One region of the Streptomyces sp. NPDC017095 genome, then DNA from elsewhere that is predicted to be linked to it. Evidence: predicted binding sites of a transcription regulator. Region 1 holds the regulator's gene; the other holds the start of a gene.
The links. The regulator HspR, encoded in region 1, represses chaperone genes until heat shock. The targets are predictions, from matches to a motif close to TTGAGNNNNNNNNNCTCAA.

Region 1 (8,738 bases):
GGCGCCTCGCTCCAGGCCGGTGTCCTCAAGGGCGAGGTCAAGGACGTCCTGCTGCTCGACGTCACCCCGCTGTCCCTCGGCATCGAGACCAAGGGCGGCATCATGACCAAGCTGATCGAGCGCAACACCACGATCCCGACCAAGCGCTCGGAGATCTTCACCACGGCCGAGGACAACCAGCCGTCGGTGCAGATCCAGGTCTACCAGGGCGAGCGCGAGATCGCGGCGTACAACAAGAAGCTGGGCATGTTCGAGCTGACCGGTCTGCCGCCGGCGCCGCGCGGCGTCCCGCAGATCGAGGTCTCCTTCGACATCGACGCCAACGGCATCATGCACGTCACGGCGAAGGACCTCGGCACCGGCAAGGAGCAGAAGATGACCGTCACCGGCGGCTCCTCGCTGCCGAAGGACGAGGTCGACCGCATGCGCGAGGAGGCCGAGCGGTACGCGGAGGAGGACCACAAGCGCCGCGAGGCCGCCGAGACCCGCAACCAGGGCGAGCAGCTCGTCTACCAGACCGAGAAGTTCCTCAAGGACAACGAGGACAAGGTCCCCGGCGAGGTCAAGACCGAGGTGGAGTCCGCCGTCGCCGAGCTGAAGGAGAAGCTCAAGGGCGAGGACACCGCCGAGATCCGCACCGCCACCGAGAAGGTCGCGGCCGTCTCGCAGAAGCTGGGCCAGGCCATGTACGCCGACGCCCAGGGCGCGCAGGCCGCCGGCGGTGCCGCCACCGGTGAGGCCAAGGCCGACGACGACGTCGTGGACGCCGAGATCGTGGACGACGAGCGCAAGGACGGTGCCGCGTGACGGAGGAGACCCCGGGCTTCGAGGAGAAGCCCGACGTCCCCTCCGGCGCCACCTCCGACGACGCCGAGCCGAAGGCCGCCACCCCCTCCGCGGAGGAGGCGGCGGCCCCGGCCGGGGACGCACCCGAAGAGAACGCCGGCCTGGTGGCCCAGCTGGACCAGGTGCGCACCGCGCTGGGCGAGCGCACCGCGGACCTCCAGCGGCTGCAGGCCGAGTACCAGAACTACCGCCGCCGCGTCGAGCGGGACCGCGCCGCGGTCAAGGAGATCGCCGTCGCGAACCTCCTGACCGAGCTGCTGCCCGTGCTCGACGACATCGGCCGGGCGCGCGAACACGGCGAACTGGTCGGCGGCTTCAAGTCGGTGGCCGAATCGCTGGAGACCGTCGCGGCCAAGCTGGGCCTGCAGCAGTTCGGCAAGGAGGGCGAGCCCTTCGACCCGACGATCCACGAGGCCCTGATGCACAGTTACGCGCCGGACGTCACCGAGACGACCTGCGTGGCGATCCTCCAGCCGGGGTATCGCATCGGCGAGCGCACCATCCGCCCCGCGCGGGTGGCCGTCGCCGAGCCGCAGCCCGGCGCGCAGACCGTCAAGGCGGAGGAGGCCGAGGAGAACGCGGCGGCCGACGACAAGGAGAACGGTGGCCCGGAGGAGGGCTGACGTCATCACCGGCAGGAAGGAGGGACGTCGGGGATGAGCACCAAGGACTTCATCGAGAAGGACTACTACAAGGTCCTCGGCGTCCCCAAGGACGCCACCGAGGCCGAGATCAAGAAGGCGTACCGGAAGCTGGCGCGCGAGTTCCACCCGGACGCCAACAAGGGCAACACCAAGGCGGAGGAGCGCTTCAAGGAGATCTCCGAGGCGAACGACATCCTCGGCGACCCCAAGAAGCGCAAGGAGTACGACGAGGCGCGCGCGCTGTTCGGCAACGGCGGCTTCCGCCCCGGACCGGGCGCGGCCGGCGGCGGCTCCTTCAACTTCGACCTGGGCGACCTCTTCGGGGGCGCCGCCCAGGGCGGAGGCTTCGGCGGCGGCATCGGTGACGTCTTCGGGGGCCTGTTCAACCGCGGCGGCGCCACGGGCACGCGGACCCAGCCCCGGCGCGGCCAGGACGTCGAGTCCGAGGTCACGCTGAGCTTCACGGAGGCCATCGAGGGCGCCACGGTGCCGCTGCGGATGTCCTCCCAGGCGCCCTGCAAGGCCTGTTCGGGCACCGGCGACAAGAACGGCACGCCGCGCGTGTGCCCGACCTGCGTCGGCACCGGGCAGGTCGCCCGGGGCTCCGGCGGCGGCTTCTCGCTGACCGATCCCTGCCCCGACTGCAAGGGCCGCGGTCTGATCGCCGAGCACCCGTGCCTGGAGTGCAAGGGCAGCGGGCGCGCCAAGTCGTCGCGGACCATGCAGGTCCGCATCCCGGCAGGGGTGACCGACGGCCAGCGCATCCGGCTGCGCGGCAAGGGCGCGCCCGGCGAGCGGGGCGGCCCGGCCGGCGATCTGTACGTGGTGGTGCACGTCGGGGAGCACCCGGTGTTCGGCCGCAAGGGCGACAACCTCACCGTCACCGTGCCGGTGACGTTCGCCGAGGCCGCGCTCGGCGGCGAGGTGCGGGTGCCGACCCTCGGCGGCCCGGCCGTCACTCTGAAGCTGCCCCCCGGCACCCCGAACGGCCGTACGATGCGGGCCCGGGGCAAGGGCGCGGTCCGCAAGGACGGCACCCGCGGCGATCTGCTGGTCACCGTCGAGGTGCGGGTGCCCGCGGACCTGTCGGGGAAGGCTCGTGACGCGCTGGAGGCGTATCGCGAGGCGACCGCGGGGGAGGACCCGCGGGCGGAGCTGTTCGAGGCCGCGAAGGGAGCTTGAGAGGATGGACGGCCGTCGTCCCCGTCAGCGCGGGGGTTTCTCGCCGTACGAACTGACCGATGAGACCCCGGTCTACGTCATCTCGGTGGCGGCCCAGCTCTCCGGCCTCCACCCGCAGACGCTGCGCCAGTACGACCGCCTGGGCCTGGTCTCCCCGGACCGCACCGCGGGCCGGGGCCGGCGCTACTCGGCCCGTGACATCGAACTGCTCCGCCAGGTGCAGCAGTTGTCGCAGGACGAGGGCATCAACCTGGCCGGCATCAAGCGGATCATCGAACTGGAGAACCAGGTCGCCGCGCTCCAGTCCCGGGTCGTGGAGCTGGAGGCGGCCCTGGACGGCGCGGCGGCGGCGATGCGGCAGCGCGAGGCCGCGGTGCACGCCTCCTACCGGCGCGACCTGGTGCCGTACCAGGAGGTCCAGCAGACCAGCGCGCTGGTGGTGTGGCGGCCGAAGCGGCAGCAGCAGGACTGACCGACGCGCGCGGCACGGTACGACGAGGGGCCCGGAGACCGGGCCCCTCTCGCTTTTCCGGCGCGTCCCGGTCAGGCCGCCGGGGTCACCGGGCCGCCGGCGGAGGCGGGTTCGGTGCCGCCCTCGGAGGCCGGTTCGGTGCCGTCCTCGGCCGGGGGCGTGCCCAGCTCGGTGGCGACCACCACGTCGGCCTCGCCGGTCTGCCGGTAGCGGGAGTTCCAGGAGTCGTCGACGGCCTCCACGAAGAAGCAGCGCTCCTCGCCGTCCGGCGTCGTCTCGTACCGGTAGGAGGTCTGGTCGGGCATCAGCCAGGCGGTCTCGGAGGCCGAGCAGACCCGGTCCCCGCCGTCGCTCAGGATGCGGCCGGTGTAGACGGAGTACCGGTACAGGTCGGGCGCCGGGTTCGGGTCCCAGGCCAGCTCGAAGCCGTAGTCGGTCGGGGTGGCCGTCAGTCCGGTGACGGGGGGCGGCGGGGTGTCGTCCCGGCGCGTGCCGTCGAGGGCGGCGGACCGGGCGGACTCGTTGCCCGCCGCGTCGACCGCGGTCACTTGGTAGTAGTACGTGGTGCGCACCGCCGCCGTGGCGTCCTGGTAGGAGGTGTCCGTGGCGGTGCCGAGGCGGGTGTAGGTGCCGTTCGCGCTCGTCGCCCGGTACACCCGGTAGGAGACCGCGCCGGGCTGGGCGCTCCAGCCGAGGCGCAGGCCGTTCTGCTCGGAGGCGTCGGTGATCTCCAGACCGGCGGGGGCACCGGGCGCGGTCCGGTCGGCGGTGGTGACGGGCAGGTCCGCGGTGCCCGTGGACTCGTTGCCGGCCTTGTCGTAGGCACGGACCTCGTAGTAGTACGTCTCGCCGGTCACCGGCAGGGTGCTGTCGGTGTAGCTGGTGGCGGTGGTCCTCACCAGCGGCGCGGCCTCGTACGGGGAGCCCTTCAGGCGCCGGTAGACGCGGTAGCCGGCGAGGTCCATCTCCTTGCTCTTCGACCACGAGACCTTGGCCCGGCCGGTCGCCGCGTCGTAGGTCACCGAGGCCCCGGCGGGCACCAGGGGCTTGACCTTGTCCACGTCGGCCGTGGTGCGGGGCGTGTAGGCGAAGGAGACGTTCGCGGCGCCGGTCCAGTTCACGAAGTCCACGCGGAGCGTGTGCTTGCCGGACGGGATGGTGACGTTGACGGTCTTCGTCTGGGTGGTCGACACGTTCTTCCACAGGTCGACCTTGCGGGTGCCGTCCAGGTACACCCGGATGCCGTCCTGGGCGGAGACCGGCAGCGCGAAGGGGCCGCCGGAACCGAAGTCGCGGGTCACGGTCCAGCGGACGCCGAAGTTGTCCTTCGGCAGGCCCGTGGCCGGGGCGCCGGTGCCCCACTTCTCGGCGACGGCGCTGTCGCAGTCGGTCTTCTTCGGCGTGCCGGAGAACGAGGTGTTCGCGTAGAACTGCCGCTGGTAGACGGGTGAGGCGCAGCTCACGGCGGCGGACGCGGACGGGCTGACGGCGCTCAGCAGGGCGCCGGAGGCGGCGAGCACGACGGCCGTGGCGGTCGCACGTCTGGCTGGGTTCATTCGTTCCTCTGATCGAATCGGAGCGCGGCTCGGGGCCGCCGGAGATCACGACTCGTGGCGAACCGGGTTGGTTGTACGGATCTTTGCCGTCCCGTGAACTCCCTTTGGATGGACGGGCCGTAAAGAGCCGTTGAAGGAGGTTTCGCGCAATCTCCACAAGTGCAGCCCAGCGTGGTGTTGCGCACTCGTTAAGTGATTCTCCTTGACGCCGGGTGTGGGCTCCGCGTTGTCTTTTCAGACACCTGGGTCGTATAGCAGCACCCACGTCCGGAACACACCTGAAGTGAGCTTCGCATGCGTCGTATCGCCATAGCCGTGGCCGCGTCCACGATGACCCTCTCGCTCGCCGGCTGTGGGGTGCTGAACGCGACGGGGGACGGCGCGAGCGCGAGCCCGACCAAGGGCAACGACATCACCGTGGGGCTGCTGCTGCCCGAGAAGGCGAACACCCGTTACAACAAGTTCGACTATCCGATCGTCGAGCGGAAGGTCGCCGAACTCACCAAGAAGCACGGCAAGGTCGAGTACGCCAACGCCGACGCGAGCGCCACCCGGCAGGTCCGGCAGTTGCAGGACATGATCGACGGCAAGGTCGACGTCATCCTGCTCGACGCGGTGGACGCGCACGCCATCGCCGGCGAGGTGCGGAAGGCCAAGGACGCGGGTATCCCGGTCATCGCCTACGACCGGCTCGCCGAGGGCCCGATCGACGCCTACGTCTCCTTCGACAACGAACTGGTCGGCGAGGTGCAGGGCCGCACCCTGCTGGAGGCCCTCGGCGCCGGCGCCGGCCCCTCCGCCAAGGTCGTCATGATGAACGGCTCGCCCACCGACCCCAACGCCAGGCAGTTCAAGCAGGGCGCGCTCTCCGAGCTGAACGGCAAGGTGACGATCGCCCAGAGCTTCGACACCACGGGCTGGAAGCCGGAGAACGCCGAGGCCAACATGGCCAAGGCGATCGCCGCGCTCGGCAAGGACGGCATCGCCGGCGTGTACGCGGCCAACGACGGCATGGCGGGCGGTGTCATCAAGGCGCTGAAGGCGGCCGGCGTCACCGAGCTGCCCCCGGTCACCGGCCAGGACGCCGAACTCCCCGCGGTGCAGCGGATCGTGGACGGCGAGCAGTACATGAGCGTCTACAAGTCCTACCCGGACGAGGCCGAGACCGCCGCGCAGATCGCCGTCACCAAGGTGCAGGGCAAGGACATCCAGTTCGACGCCCTGACCCAGGACCGGGTGGACAGCCCCACCGCCAAGGACATCCCGTCGAAGCTGGTCCAGGTGAGCGCGCTGACCAAGGGCACCATCAAGGACACGGTCGTCGCGGACGGCATCTACTCGGTGGACGACATCTGCACCGCCAAGTACAAGGCGGCCTGCGCCGCGATCGGCCTGAAGTAACCGCCGCGCCGCCCCGGCGTCACCGCAGCTTGTTGCAAGGTGAAGGACGGAGCATCGCCAAAACCCGGACACAGCAGGTCTTTTCCATCGCCGCCACCGGATGAGCCGTGTTGCGGACCCGGTCGCCGCCGCGCATAGTTGCGCTGCGGAAGTGGCAGCACACCGGGGGTGGAATGGGCGATGACCGGGCGCGGGGCGGAGGAGCACCCTCACGGTGCCGACCGGCTGTGTGAGGCCGGCGATCGGGTGTACTCCCGTGCCGTGCGCCGGGGACGGGTGCCGCGCGCGGACGCCGGACCCGTGCCCTGCCTGCTGGAGCTGGCCCTGCTGCACCCCGACCCCGACGACATGGACTGGCTGGTGCCGACCTCCCCGCAGGAGGTCATGACCCGGCTGCTGCGCGGCGTCTACGACGAGGTCAGCGCGAGCCAGCGCCGGGTGGGCTCGGCGGTGGCCGCCTTCGAGTGGTACGCGGGCCTGGGCCGGCAGCCGGACACCCCGGCGGCACCGGCCGAGGGCAGCGCGATCCGCGTCCTGGACGGACTCGCCCGCATCCAGGCCGCGATGGACGAGGCGACCGAGGCGTGCACCACCGAGGTGCTCACCGTGCAGCCCGGCGGCATCCGGCGGGAGGCCGAACTCACCGAGGGCCTGCACCGGGCGCTGGCGCTGCGCGGCCGGGGCGTGCGCATGCGCGACCTCTACACGCACGTGGCGCGGCACGGGCAGGGCCTGCTCACCTACCTGGAGCTGATGGGCGACACGGTGGAGGCCCGGACCCTGGACGAGGTCATCGACCGGCTGATCCTGTTCGACCGCACGGTGGCCTTCATCCCCGCCAACACCGACCGCACCATGGCGCTGGAGCTGCGCCACCCGGCGCTGGTCGAGTATCTGGTGACGGTCTTCGAGCGCCTGTGGAGGCTGGCCATCCCGCTGACGGCACCGCTGCCCGACACCGGCATCGAGGGCATCTCGCACCGCGAGCAGTCCATCGCCGCGCTGCTGGCGGAAGGCCACCAGGACGCGGTGATCGCCGAACGCCTGGGCATCAGCGTCCGCACCTGCCGCGCCCACATCGCCCGGCTGTCGGAGACGCTGGGCGCGGCCAGCCGTACCCAGCTCGGCGTCAGGATCGCCCAGGTGGGCCTGGACGGCCACCGCCCGGCCCGGCCGGCCACCGCGCTCACCGCACCGGACCAGGACCCGCCTGCCGGGCGCTGAGCGGCCCCCGGCGGCCGTCGCCCGGCCGTCCCCGGCTCAGTGGTCCCGCTCCAGGATGCCGGACTGCGCGATGAGGAAGCCGAGCTGGGCGCGGCTGCCGCTGCCGAGGGAGGTGGCCAGCTTGGCGATGTGGGCCCGGCAGGTGCGGACGTTCATCCCGAGGCGGCGCGCGATGGCCTCGTCCACATGGCCCTCGACCAGCAGCTTGGCGATGGAGTGCTGGACCTCGGTGATGCCGTCGGGGGCGGTCTCGTACGGGGCGCCGGCGCTGAGCGGGACGGCGCGGGCCCACATGAACTCGAAGACCTTGATCAGATAGCGGACGAGCCCCGGGTGGCGGAGTTCGAGCGCGACCTCGCCGTCGTCCCGGGTCGGGATGAAGGCCACGGTCTCGTCGCAGATGATCAGCCGCTCGACCAGTTCGTCGATGGTGCGGTACTCCACCTTGCCGTCGGCGAACTGGGCCACGTAGGCGAGCGTCTCGGGGCTGTAGCGGGCCGGGTGCTGGTAGAGGGTGCGGATGCGGCAGCCCCGCTCGATCAGCGGCCGGTCGCGCTCCAGCGCCTTGGCGAGGGTGTGTTCCAGGCGCCTGCGGCTCGGCTGCACGGTGAGCATCTCGGTCTGGCACTGGGCGGTGGCCAGATCGAGCGCCGCGTTGATCCGGTCCAGGCCCTCCAGCACGGTGATGGAGTGCGTGGTCGCGGTCGGCTGGGCACTGATGTGCATGAACGGCTCGAATGCGTCGGCGAGTTCGACGGACTCCCGGCGGCGCTGCGTGATCTCCCGCTCGATCGGGTTCAGCCGCTGCGCCAGCGCGATCGACGGGGGCACCGGGCGCAGCCAGTTCGGGTCGTCGGGGTCGGGATGAAGGAGGGCGAACTCCATCAGACACGGCGCCGGTTCCACGTCCGCACGAGCTATACGTCCCGTCCGGAGAGCGTTCCCGTAGAGTCGGCTCCCTTCCTCGCACAGGTCGGTCAGCCCGTGGGGATGTGTCCGTTTAATCTCGTTTATCGCCAAATCTCCACCCCCCAGGGTCCTGAACGTGCAGGAACATGATGCATCGATTGTGTGGCCATGACGTGCCGGAATGGGCCATCGTCGTATCCGGACGGGGGAGAGGTGACCTTCACATGAGGACGAAGCCGACTATGCATAAGACAATGCTTCGCTCGGCGCTTGTCGCCGCCTTCTCCGCCGCCTTGGCCTTCGGCGCACTGACCGGTCATGCGGAGGCGAAGGATGCTGTCGCGCAGGACAGCAGCTGGCGCGTACAGGCCGCTGCCGGCGCCGGTGCCGGCGACAGCAGCTGGGTGATCGCGGCAGCCGGGGCCCCGGGCGACAGCTCCTGGGTCGCGCCCGCGGACAGTTCCTGGGTCGCCCCCGCCGACAGCAGTTGGGCCGTGCGGTCAT
Region 2 (8,738 bases), on a different contig from region 1:
GGTTCGCGGGCGACGAGGCCCAGCTCCTCCAGGGCGCGCAACTGGCGGGACATGGTGGCCTTGCCGACCCCGATGTAGGCGGCGAGTTCCGTGGCCCGCTGGCCGCCCAGTTCGTCCAGCCGGATGAGCAGGCCGTACGCGGAGGACTCCAGGTCGGGGTGGACCTCCCGGGCCATCTCCGCCTGGCTGGCCCGGGCGCGCCGCAGCAGTACGGTCAACTCGCGCTCCAGCGACAGGAATTCCTGGTCTGCACCACTGGGCGTCGCCTGGCCGGCGGCGCGCAGCGCGCCGTCGTTTGCGTCCTCGTGCACGTCAGCACCCCTGATCGGTTTCGCAGTCCTGAAAGTTTCTGTCACACGTCGCCATCACCGCAGCTCCGCCAGTATTTCGCAGGCGTAGACCAACGGCGTCGTCCGGACCCCCTTCCACGCCGTCATCTACGTGCGTAGCTTCTTTATCACGCGACGAATGGCATGCCCACGCCAGTGGCACGCGGTCAGCCCCCCACGACCCCGCCCGCTTCCCCGCTCCCCTCCCCGGAGGCACGTCATGACCGTGCTCAGACCCGGTTCCGCCCGCCGCACCCGCCCCCGCCTCTCCCGCCGCATCACCCTCGGCTCCCCGCGCCGGCTCGCCGTCGTGGTCACGGCACTGGCCGCGGGCCTGTCCCTCACGCTCCCGCTCGCCTCCGCGCAGGCCGCGAGCACGCCCGCCCGCGGCTCCGCCTACATGGGCATGGGCGTCCTCGCCCACGACGGCCGGGACGGCACGCCCAGCACGGGCGACGCCACCCAGACCGAGGGCGTGGACGTCTCCGGCTACCAGGGCAACGTCGCCTGGTCCACCCTGTGGGGCAGCGGGGTCCGCTGGGCCTACACGAAGGCGACGGAAGGCACGTACTACACGAACCCGTACTTCGCCCAGCAGTACAACGGCGCCTACAACGTGGGCATGATCCGCGGCTCCTACCACTTCGCCACCCCGGACACCACCAGCGGCGCCACCCAGGCCAACTACTTCGTGGACCACGGCGGCGGCTGGTCCCGCGACGGCAAGACCCTGCCCGGCGCCCTCGACATCGAGTGGAACCCCTACGGCGCCGCCTGTTACGGCAAGACCGCGAGCCAGATGGTCGCCTGGATCGCCGACTTCCTCGCCGCCTACAAGGCCCGCACCGGCCGGGACCCCGTGATCTACACGGCCACGAGCTGGTGGACCCAGTGCACCGGCAACTACGGCGGCTTCGCGGTGAACAACCCGCTGTGGATCGCCCGTTACGCCGCCGACCCGGGCACGCTGCCGGCCGGCTGGTCGTACTACACGATGTGGCAGTACACCTCCTCCGGGCCGACGGTCGGGGACCACGACAAGTTCAACGGCGCCCTGGACCGGGTGCAGGCCCTCGCCAACGGCTGAGGCACCGCCCGGCCGCGCGCGATGCCCCCGGCCGGCCGGCCGGGGGCGTTCCGGGCGCACGACGGGGGCCCGGGTCTCCCTCAGGGAACCCGGGCCCCGCCGTCCCGTGACGTCCGTCACGCCGCCACGGGAACCTCCGGCTCCGCGGCGCTCGTGGCGGGCGCGAGAGCCAGCTCCAGGACCTGGCGGACATCGGCCACGGTATGCACCTCCAGCGTGTCCAGCACCTCGGCCGGGACGTCGTCCAGGTCGGGCTCGTTGCGCTTGGGGATGATCACGGTGGTCACCCCGGCGCGGTGGGCGGCGAGCAGCTTCTGCTTCACGCCGCCGATCGGCAGCACCCGCCCGGTCAGCGAGACCTCGCCGGTCATGGCCACATCGGTGCGGACCAGCCGGCCGGAGAGCAGCGAGGCGAGGGCCGTGGTCATCGTGACGCCCGCGCTCGGACCGTCCTTGGGCACCGCGCCCGCCGGGAAGTGGATGTGCACGCCCCGGTCCTTCAGACCCGCCACCGGCAGCTCCAGCTCGGCGCCGTGGCTGCGCAGGAAGCTCAGCGCGATCTGCGCGGACTCCTTCATCACGTCCCCGAGCTGACCGGTGAGGGTCAGGCCCGCCGCGCCGGTCTCCGGGTCGGCCAGGGACGCCTCCACGAAGAGCACGTCACCGCCGGCGCCGGTGACCGCGAGCCCGGTGGCCACGCCGGGGACGGCCGTACGGCGCTCGGCCGGGTCCTGGGCGGACTCGGGCACGTGGTGCGGCCGGCCGATCAGCCCGCGCAGCTCGCCGTCGGTGACCGTGCACGGCAGCTCCCGCTCGCCCAGTTCGTGCTGGGCGGCGACCTTGCGCAGCAGCCGGGCGAGGGACCGCTCCAGGGTGCGCACGCCCGCCTCGCGGGTGTACTCGCCGGCCAGCTTGCGCAGCGCGCTGTCGTCGATCGTGACCTCGGCCCGGTCCAGGCCGGCCCGCTCCAGCTGGCGCGGGAGCAGGTGGTCGCGGGCGATGACGATCTTCTCGTCCTCGGTGTAGCCGTCCAGGCGGACGATCTCCATCCGGTCGGCGAGGGCCTCCGGGATGGCCTCCAGGACGTTGGCGGTGGCGAGGAAGACCACGTCGGACAGGTCCAGCTCGACTTCCAGGTAGTGGTCCCGGAAGGTGTGGTTCTGCGCCGGGTCGAGGACTTCGAGCAGGGCGGCGGCCGGGTCGCCCCGGAAGTCGGAGCCCACCTTGTCGATCTCGTCCAGCAGGACCACCGGGTTCATCGAGCCGGCCTCCTTGACGGCCCGCACGATCCGGCCGGGCAGCGCGCCGACGTACGTACGGCGGTGGCCGCGGATCTCGGCCTCGTCGCGGACGCCGCCGAGGGCGACCCGGACGAACTTGCGGCCCATCGCGTGGGCGACGCTCTCGCCGAGGCTGGTCTTGCCGACGCCGGGCGGGCCGACCAGGGCGAGCACGGCACCGCCGCGCCGCCCGCCGATGACGCCCAGGCCGCGGTCCGCGCGCCGCTTGCGCACGGCCAGGTACTCGGTGATGCGCTCCTTGACGTCCTCCAGGCCCGCGTGCTCGGCGTCCAGCACCGCCTTGGCGCCCTGGATGTCGTACGCGTCCTCGGTCCGCTCGTTCCACGGCATCTCCAGGACGGTGTCCAGCCAGGTCCGGATCCAGGAGCCCTCGGGCGACTGGTCGGAGGCGCGCTCCAGCTTGTCGACCTCCTTCAGCGCGGCCTCGCGGACCTTCTCCGGCAGGTCGGCGGCCTCCACGCGGGCGCGGTAGTCGTCGCTCTCCTCGGCCGAATCCTTGGAGTTCTCGCCGTTCAGCTCGCGCAGCTCCTTGCGGACGGCCTCGAGCTGACGGCGCAGCAGGAACTCGCGCTGCTGCTTGTCGACGCCCTCCTGGACGTCCTTGGCGATGGTCTCGGCCACCTCCTGCTCGGCGAGGTGGTCGCGCAGCTGCTGGGTGGCCAGCCGGAGCCGGGCCACCGGGTCGGCGATCTCCAGCAGTTCGACCTTCTGGTCGGTGGTCAGGAACGGCGAGTAGCCGGAGTTGTCGGCCAGCGCGGACACGTCGTCGATGGCCTGGACGCGGTCCACGACCTGCCAGGCGCCGCGCTTCTTCAGCCAGGTGGTGGCGAGCGCCTTGTACTCCTTGACCAGTTCGGCGACGTGGCCCGGCAGCGGCTCCGGCACGCTCTCCCCGACGCTCGCGCCCTCGACCCAGAGCGCGGCGCCCGGTCCGGTGGTGCCGGCGCCGATACGGACCCGGCTGCGGCCGCGGACCAGGGCCCCGGGGTCACCGTCGGCCAGCCGTCCGACCTGCTCCACCGTGCCGAGGACACCTGTCTTGGCGTAGGTGCCGTCGATCCGCGGCACCAGCAGGACCCTGGGCTTGCCGGGTTCGGAACGGGCGGCGGCCTGCGCGGCCTCCACCGCGGCCCGCACCTCGGCGTCGCTCAGGTCCAGTGGCACCACCATGCCGGGCAGTACGACCTCGTCGTCGAGCGGCAGCACGGGCAGGGTCAGCGTGAACGCCGGTGACTCAGCAGCCATGATCTCCCCTTAGGCAGTCAACTTGAGCTATGCCGACTCAATGTTCTGGCGGCTCCCAATGTTCCCGAAGCGGTGTTCGCTCTGAGCGATCACTTGCCGGCCGCCACTCGTCCGTGGACGTCCCGCGCAATTCCCGTGAACGTCCGGCCCTGTTCGAGCAGGATGGGGGCCATGACTGCCGTGTACGACACTCCCGTGGTCCTGGACCGGCGCGACGGCCCGTACGGCGAGGTGGTGCTGCGCCGGCACGGCGCGCTGCTGCAGATCATCGCCAACGGCTGCTTCCTGATGGACACCTCCGACGGCCGCTCGGAACGCCTGCTGGTGGACGCCGCGCGCACCGCGCTGGACGGCCGGCCGGCGCCGGAGGTGCTGATCGGCGGGCTGGGCGTGGGCTTCTCGCTCGCACACGCCGCGGCCGATCCCGGCTGGGGCCGGATCACCGTGGTGGAGCGCGAGCCCGCCGTCATCGACTGGCACCGGGAGGGCCCGCTGTCCGCGCTGTCCGCCGCCGCGCTCGCCGACCCGCGCACCCGGATCGTACGAGCCGATCTCGTGGCGTACGTCAATGAGACATCCGACACGTTCGACGCGCTGTGCCTCGACATCGACAACGGCCCCGGCTGGACCGTCACGGAGGACAACGACGGCCTGTACTCGCCGGCCGGACTCGCCGCCTGCGCACGGGTGTTGAGACCCGGCGGGGTGCTCGCGGTGTGGTCGGCCGAGCCCTCTCCGGAATTTGAAGGAACCTTGCGGAATGCCGGGTTCCAGCAGGTGCGTACCGAAGAGGTGCCGGTTGCCCGGGGCGTTCCCGACGCCGTCCACCTCGCCGTCCGGCCTGGATAGCGACAGCGCGGTGAGTCCCCGTAATGTGCTGCCCTGACGCGGATCATTCAAGCGTCAAACGCAGACATGGGATCACCCCACGGATTCCGGAAAGCAACAACAGGGGCGGGCGATGGAGCAGACACACACCTCCCAGAGCGGCGCGGCGACGACCACCCCCGGCGCACAGCGCCGGGTGCTGGTCGTCGAGGACGATCCCACGATCGTCGACGCCATCGCGGCCCGGCTCCGTGCCGAGGGATTCCTGGTGCAAACGGCGGGGGACGGTCCGGCCGCCGTCGACACGGCCGAGGCCTGGCAGCCGGATCTGCTGATCCTCGACATCATGCTGCCCGGCTTCGACGGCCTCGAGGTGTGCCGGCGGGTGCAGGCCCAGCGGCCGGTGCCGGTGCTGATGCTCACCGCGCGGGACGACGAGACGGACATGCTGGTCGGGCTGGGCGTGGGCGCCGACGACTACATGACCAAGCCGTTCTCCATGCGGGAGCTGGCGGCCCGTGTGCACGTGCTGCTGCGCCGGGTGGAGCGGGCCGCGCTGGCCGCGACCACGCCCCGGTCCGGCATCCTGCGCCTGGGCGAACTGGAGATCGACCACGCCCAGCGCCGGGTGCGGGTGAAGTCCGAGGACGTCCATCTGACGCCCACCGAGTTCGACCTGCTGGTGTGCCTGGCGAACACCCCGCGCGCGGTGCTCTCCCGGGAGCAGCTGCTCGCCGAGGTGTGGGACTGGGCGGACGCCTCCGGCACCCGCACGGTCGACAGCCATATCAAGGCGCTGCGCCGGAAGATCGGCGCCGAGCGGATCCGCACCGTGCACGGTGTGGGCTACGCCCTGGAGACACCGACCCCGTGAGCGGCGGCGGGCGCCAGGCCGCACGGAGGAGCCCCGGGACCCTCGGCGAGGAATCCTGGGGCGGCGTTCGCCCGTTCTCGATCAAGACCAAGCTGGGCGTGCTGGTCGTCATCGCGGTGCTGATCACCACCGGGCTGTCCATCGTCGCGGTGCACACCAAGACGGAGCTGCGCTTCATCACGGTCTTCTCGATGATCGCCACGCTGCTCATCACGCAGTTCGTGGCGCACTCGCTCACCATGCCGCTGGACGAGATGAACGCGGTGGCCCGCTCCATCTCGCACGGCGACTACACGCGCCGGGTGAAGGAGCACCGCCGGGACGAACTCGGCGACCTGGCCCAGACGATCAACGTCATGGCCGACGAGCTGGAGGCCCAGGACAACCAGCGCAAGGAGCTGGTGGCGAACGTCTCGCACGAGCTGCGCACCCCGATCGCCGGGTTGCGCGCGGTGCTGGAGAACATCGTCGACGGGGTCACCGAGGCCGATCCGGAGACCATGCGGACGGCCCTGAAGCAGACCGAGCGGCTCGGCCGGCTGGTGGAGACCCTGCTCGACCTGTCCCGGCTGGACAACGGCGTCGTCCCGCTGAAGACCCGGCGGTTCGAGGTGTGGCCGTACCTGTCGGGCGTGCTGAAGGAGGCCAACATGGTCGCCTCGGCGCGCGCGGGCATCGCCTCCGGCTCGGGCAGCCACACCCGCAAGGACGTCCATCTGCACCTCGACGTATCGCCGCCGGAGCTGACCGCGCACGCGGACCCCGAGCGCATCCACCAGGTCGTCGCGAACCTGATAGACAACGCGGTCAAGCACAGTCCCGCGCACGGCCGGGTGACCGTGAAGGCGCGGCGCGGGCCGCAGCCGGAGTCGCTGGTGCTGGAGGTCCTCGACGAGGGCCCGGGCATCCCCCGGTCCGAGTGGCACCGGGTGTTCGAGCGGTTCAACCGGGGTGCCGTCACCCGGCCGCACGGCCCGGGCAGCGACGGCGGCACGGGCCTGGGGCTGGCCATCGCCCGGTGGGCGGTCGATCTGCACGGCGGCCGGATCGGTGTGGCCGAATCCGAGCGGGGCTGCCGGATCATCGTCACTCTCCCGGGACTGACTTCCCTGCCGGGTTGACGTACAGTCCGCACCGGAAGCTCAAGATCCACGACGGGCCGCCGCCGCTCGGCGCAGCTGGACACGTGTGATCAGGGCAGGCCCGGGCACACGTCGAACGACAGTGCGCCGGGCCCGTGCCGGCGCACCCTCTCACCTGCCGAACCACGCTTGTTTCCCGCCATATCAAGCCCCGAAACAAGATTTCCGATGTGACTTACACGACGATGACCTTGCTCGACCTGACCTTCCCCGCCAGGGAGGCGTAGCCTTTATTCCCGCTGTCCATCACCTTGTGAAGCGGAAGAGGGCGGTTGCCGCCGTGTCGCCACAGTCCCCCAGTAACTCATCGAGCGCCCCCGGCCTCCGGCCGGGCGGTACCCCCACCACCGACGACCGAGCCGGGAAGAACCCCGCCGCCGCGTTCGGTGCGAACGAATGGCTCGTCGACGAGATCTATCAGCAGTACCTCCAGGACCCGAACTCGGTGGACCGAGCCTGGTGGGACTTCTTCGCCGACTACAAGCCGGGGGCTCCTGCCACCCCGGCCCCGGCGGGCACCGCGGCCACGGGGGCCGCGGAGACCACCTCCCGCACGGCCGCGCAGGCCGCCCCGGCCCAGGCCGCCGCCCCGGCCCCCGCGCAGGCACCGGCCCCCGCGGCCCCCGCTCCCGCGGCGCAGGCCGCCCCGGCCAAGCCGGCGCAACCCGCACAGGCGCCCGCTCAGCCGAAGGCCGCCGCCCGGCCCGCTCCCGCGAAGGACGCGAAGGAAGCGCCCGAGGGCCCCGAGCTGGTCACGCTGCGCGGCCCGGCCGCCGCCGTGGCGAAGAACATGGACGCCTCGCTGGAGATGCCGACCGCCACCTCGGTCCGCGCCGTCCCGGTGAAGCTGCTGTTCGACAACCGCATCGTCATCAACAACCACCTCAAGCGCGCCCGCGGCGGGAAGATCTCCTTCACGCACCTCATCGGGTACGCGATGGTGCAGGCCGTCAAGGCCATGCCCGCGATGAACTGGGCGTTCGGCGTCAAGGACGGCAAGCCGACCCTGATCAAGCCGGCGCACGTCAACCTCGGCCTGGCCATCGACCTGGTCAAGCCCAACGGTGACCGCCAGCTCGTCGTGGCCGCCATCAAGAAGGCCGAGACGCTGAACTTCTTCGAGTTCTGGCAGGCCTACGAGGACATCGTCCGCCGCGCCCGCGAGGGCAAGCTGACGATGGACGACTTCTCCGGCGTCACGGTCTCCCTGACCAACCCCGGCGGCCTCGGCACCGTGCACTCCGTGCCGCGGCTGATGCCCGGCCAGTCCGTGATCATGGGCGTCGGCGCCATGGACTACCCGGCGGAGTTCCAGGGCACCAGCCAGGACACCCTGAACAAGCTCGGCATCTCCAAGGTCATGACGCTCACGTCGACCTACGACCACCGGGTGATCCAGGGCGCCGCCTCCGGCGAGTTCCTGCGCAACGTCGCGAACCTGCTGCTCGGCGAGAACGGCTTCTACGACGACATCTTCGAGGCGCTGCGCATCCCCTACGAGCCGGTCCGCTGGCTCAAGGACATCGACGCCAGCCACGACGACGACGTCACCAAGGCCGCCCGCGTCTTCGAGCTGATCCACTCCTACCGGGTCCGCGGCCACGTCATGGCCGACACCGACCCGCTGGAGTACAAGCAGCGCAAGCACCCCGACCTGGACATCGTCGAGCACGGCCTCACCCTGTGGGACCTGGAGCGCGAGTTCGCCGTCGGCGGCTTCGCCGGCAAGTCGATGATGAAGCTGCGCGACATCCTCGGCGTGCTCCGCGACTCGTACTGCCGCACCACCGGCATCGAGTTCATGCACATCCAGGACCCCAAGCAGCGCAAGTGGATCCAGGACCGCGTGGAGCGCCCGCACTCCAGGATGGAGCGCGAGGAGCAGCTGCGGATCCTGCGCCGGCTGAACGCGGCGGAGGCCTTCGAGACCTT

Region 2: lon (endopeptidase La) is a predicted target of HspR. The motif match lies at 3,985-4,003, and genes of this name have one in related genera.

Annotation. Positions count from the first base shown of each region.
Region 1 covers NZ_JBIROU010000003.1:219,927-228,664, reverse strand. The annotation lists gene dnaK (molecular chaperone DnaK) at 1-807, shown strand, start outside; gene grpE (nucleotide exchange factor GrpE) at 804-1,469, shown strand; gene dnaJ (molecular chaperone DnaJ) at 1,503-2,672, shown strand; gene ACH4OA_RS07150 (heat shock protein transcriptional repressor HspR) at 2,677-3,144, shown strand; gene ACH4OA_RS07145 (PA14 domain-containing protein) at 3,216-4,700, opposite strand; gene ACH4OA_RS07140 (sugar ABC transporter substrate-binding protein) at 4,995-6,101, shown strand; gene ACH4OA_RS07135 (LuxR C-terminal-related transcriptional regulator) at 6,282-7,325, shown strand; gene ACH4OA_RS07130 (helix-turn-helix transcriptional regulator) at 7,362-8,306, opposite strand; gene ACH4OA_RS07125 (hypothetical protein) at 8,737-8,738, shown strand, end outside.
Region 2 covers NZ_JBIROU010000016.1:138,372-147,109, forward strand. The annotation lists gene ACH4OA_RS28145 (MarR family transcriptional regulator) at 1-311, opposite strand, end outside; gene ACH4OA_RS28150 (lysozyme) at 550-1,416, shown strand; gene lon (endopeptidase La) at 1,533-3,962, opposite strand; gene ACH4OA_RS28160 (spermidine synthase) at 4,134-4,811, shown strand; gene ACH4OA_RS28165 (response regulator transcription factor) at 4,924-5,664, shown strand; gene ACH4OA_RS28170 (ATP-binding protein) at 5,661-6,785, shown strand; gene ACH4OA_RS28175 (multifunctional oxoglutarate decarboxylase/oxoglutarate dehydrogenase thiamine pyrophosphate-binding subunit/dihydrolipoyllysine-residue succinyltransferase subunit) at 7,087-8,738, shown strand, end outside.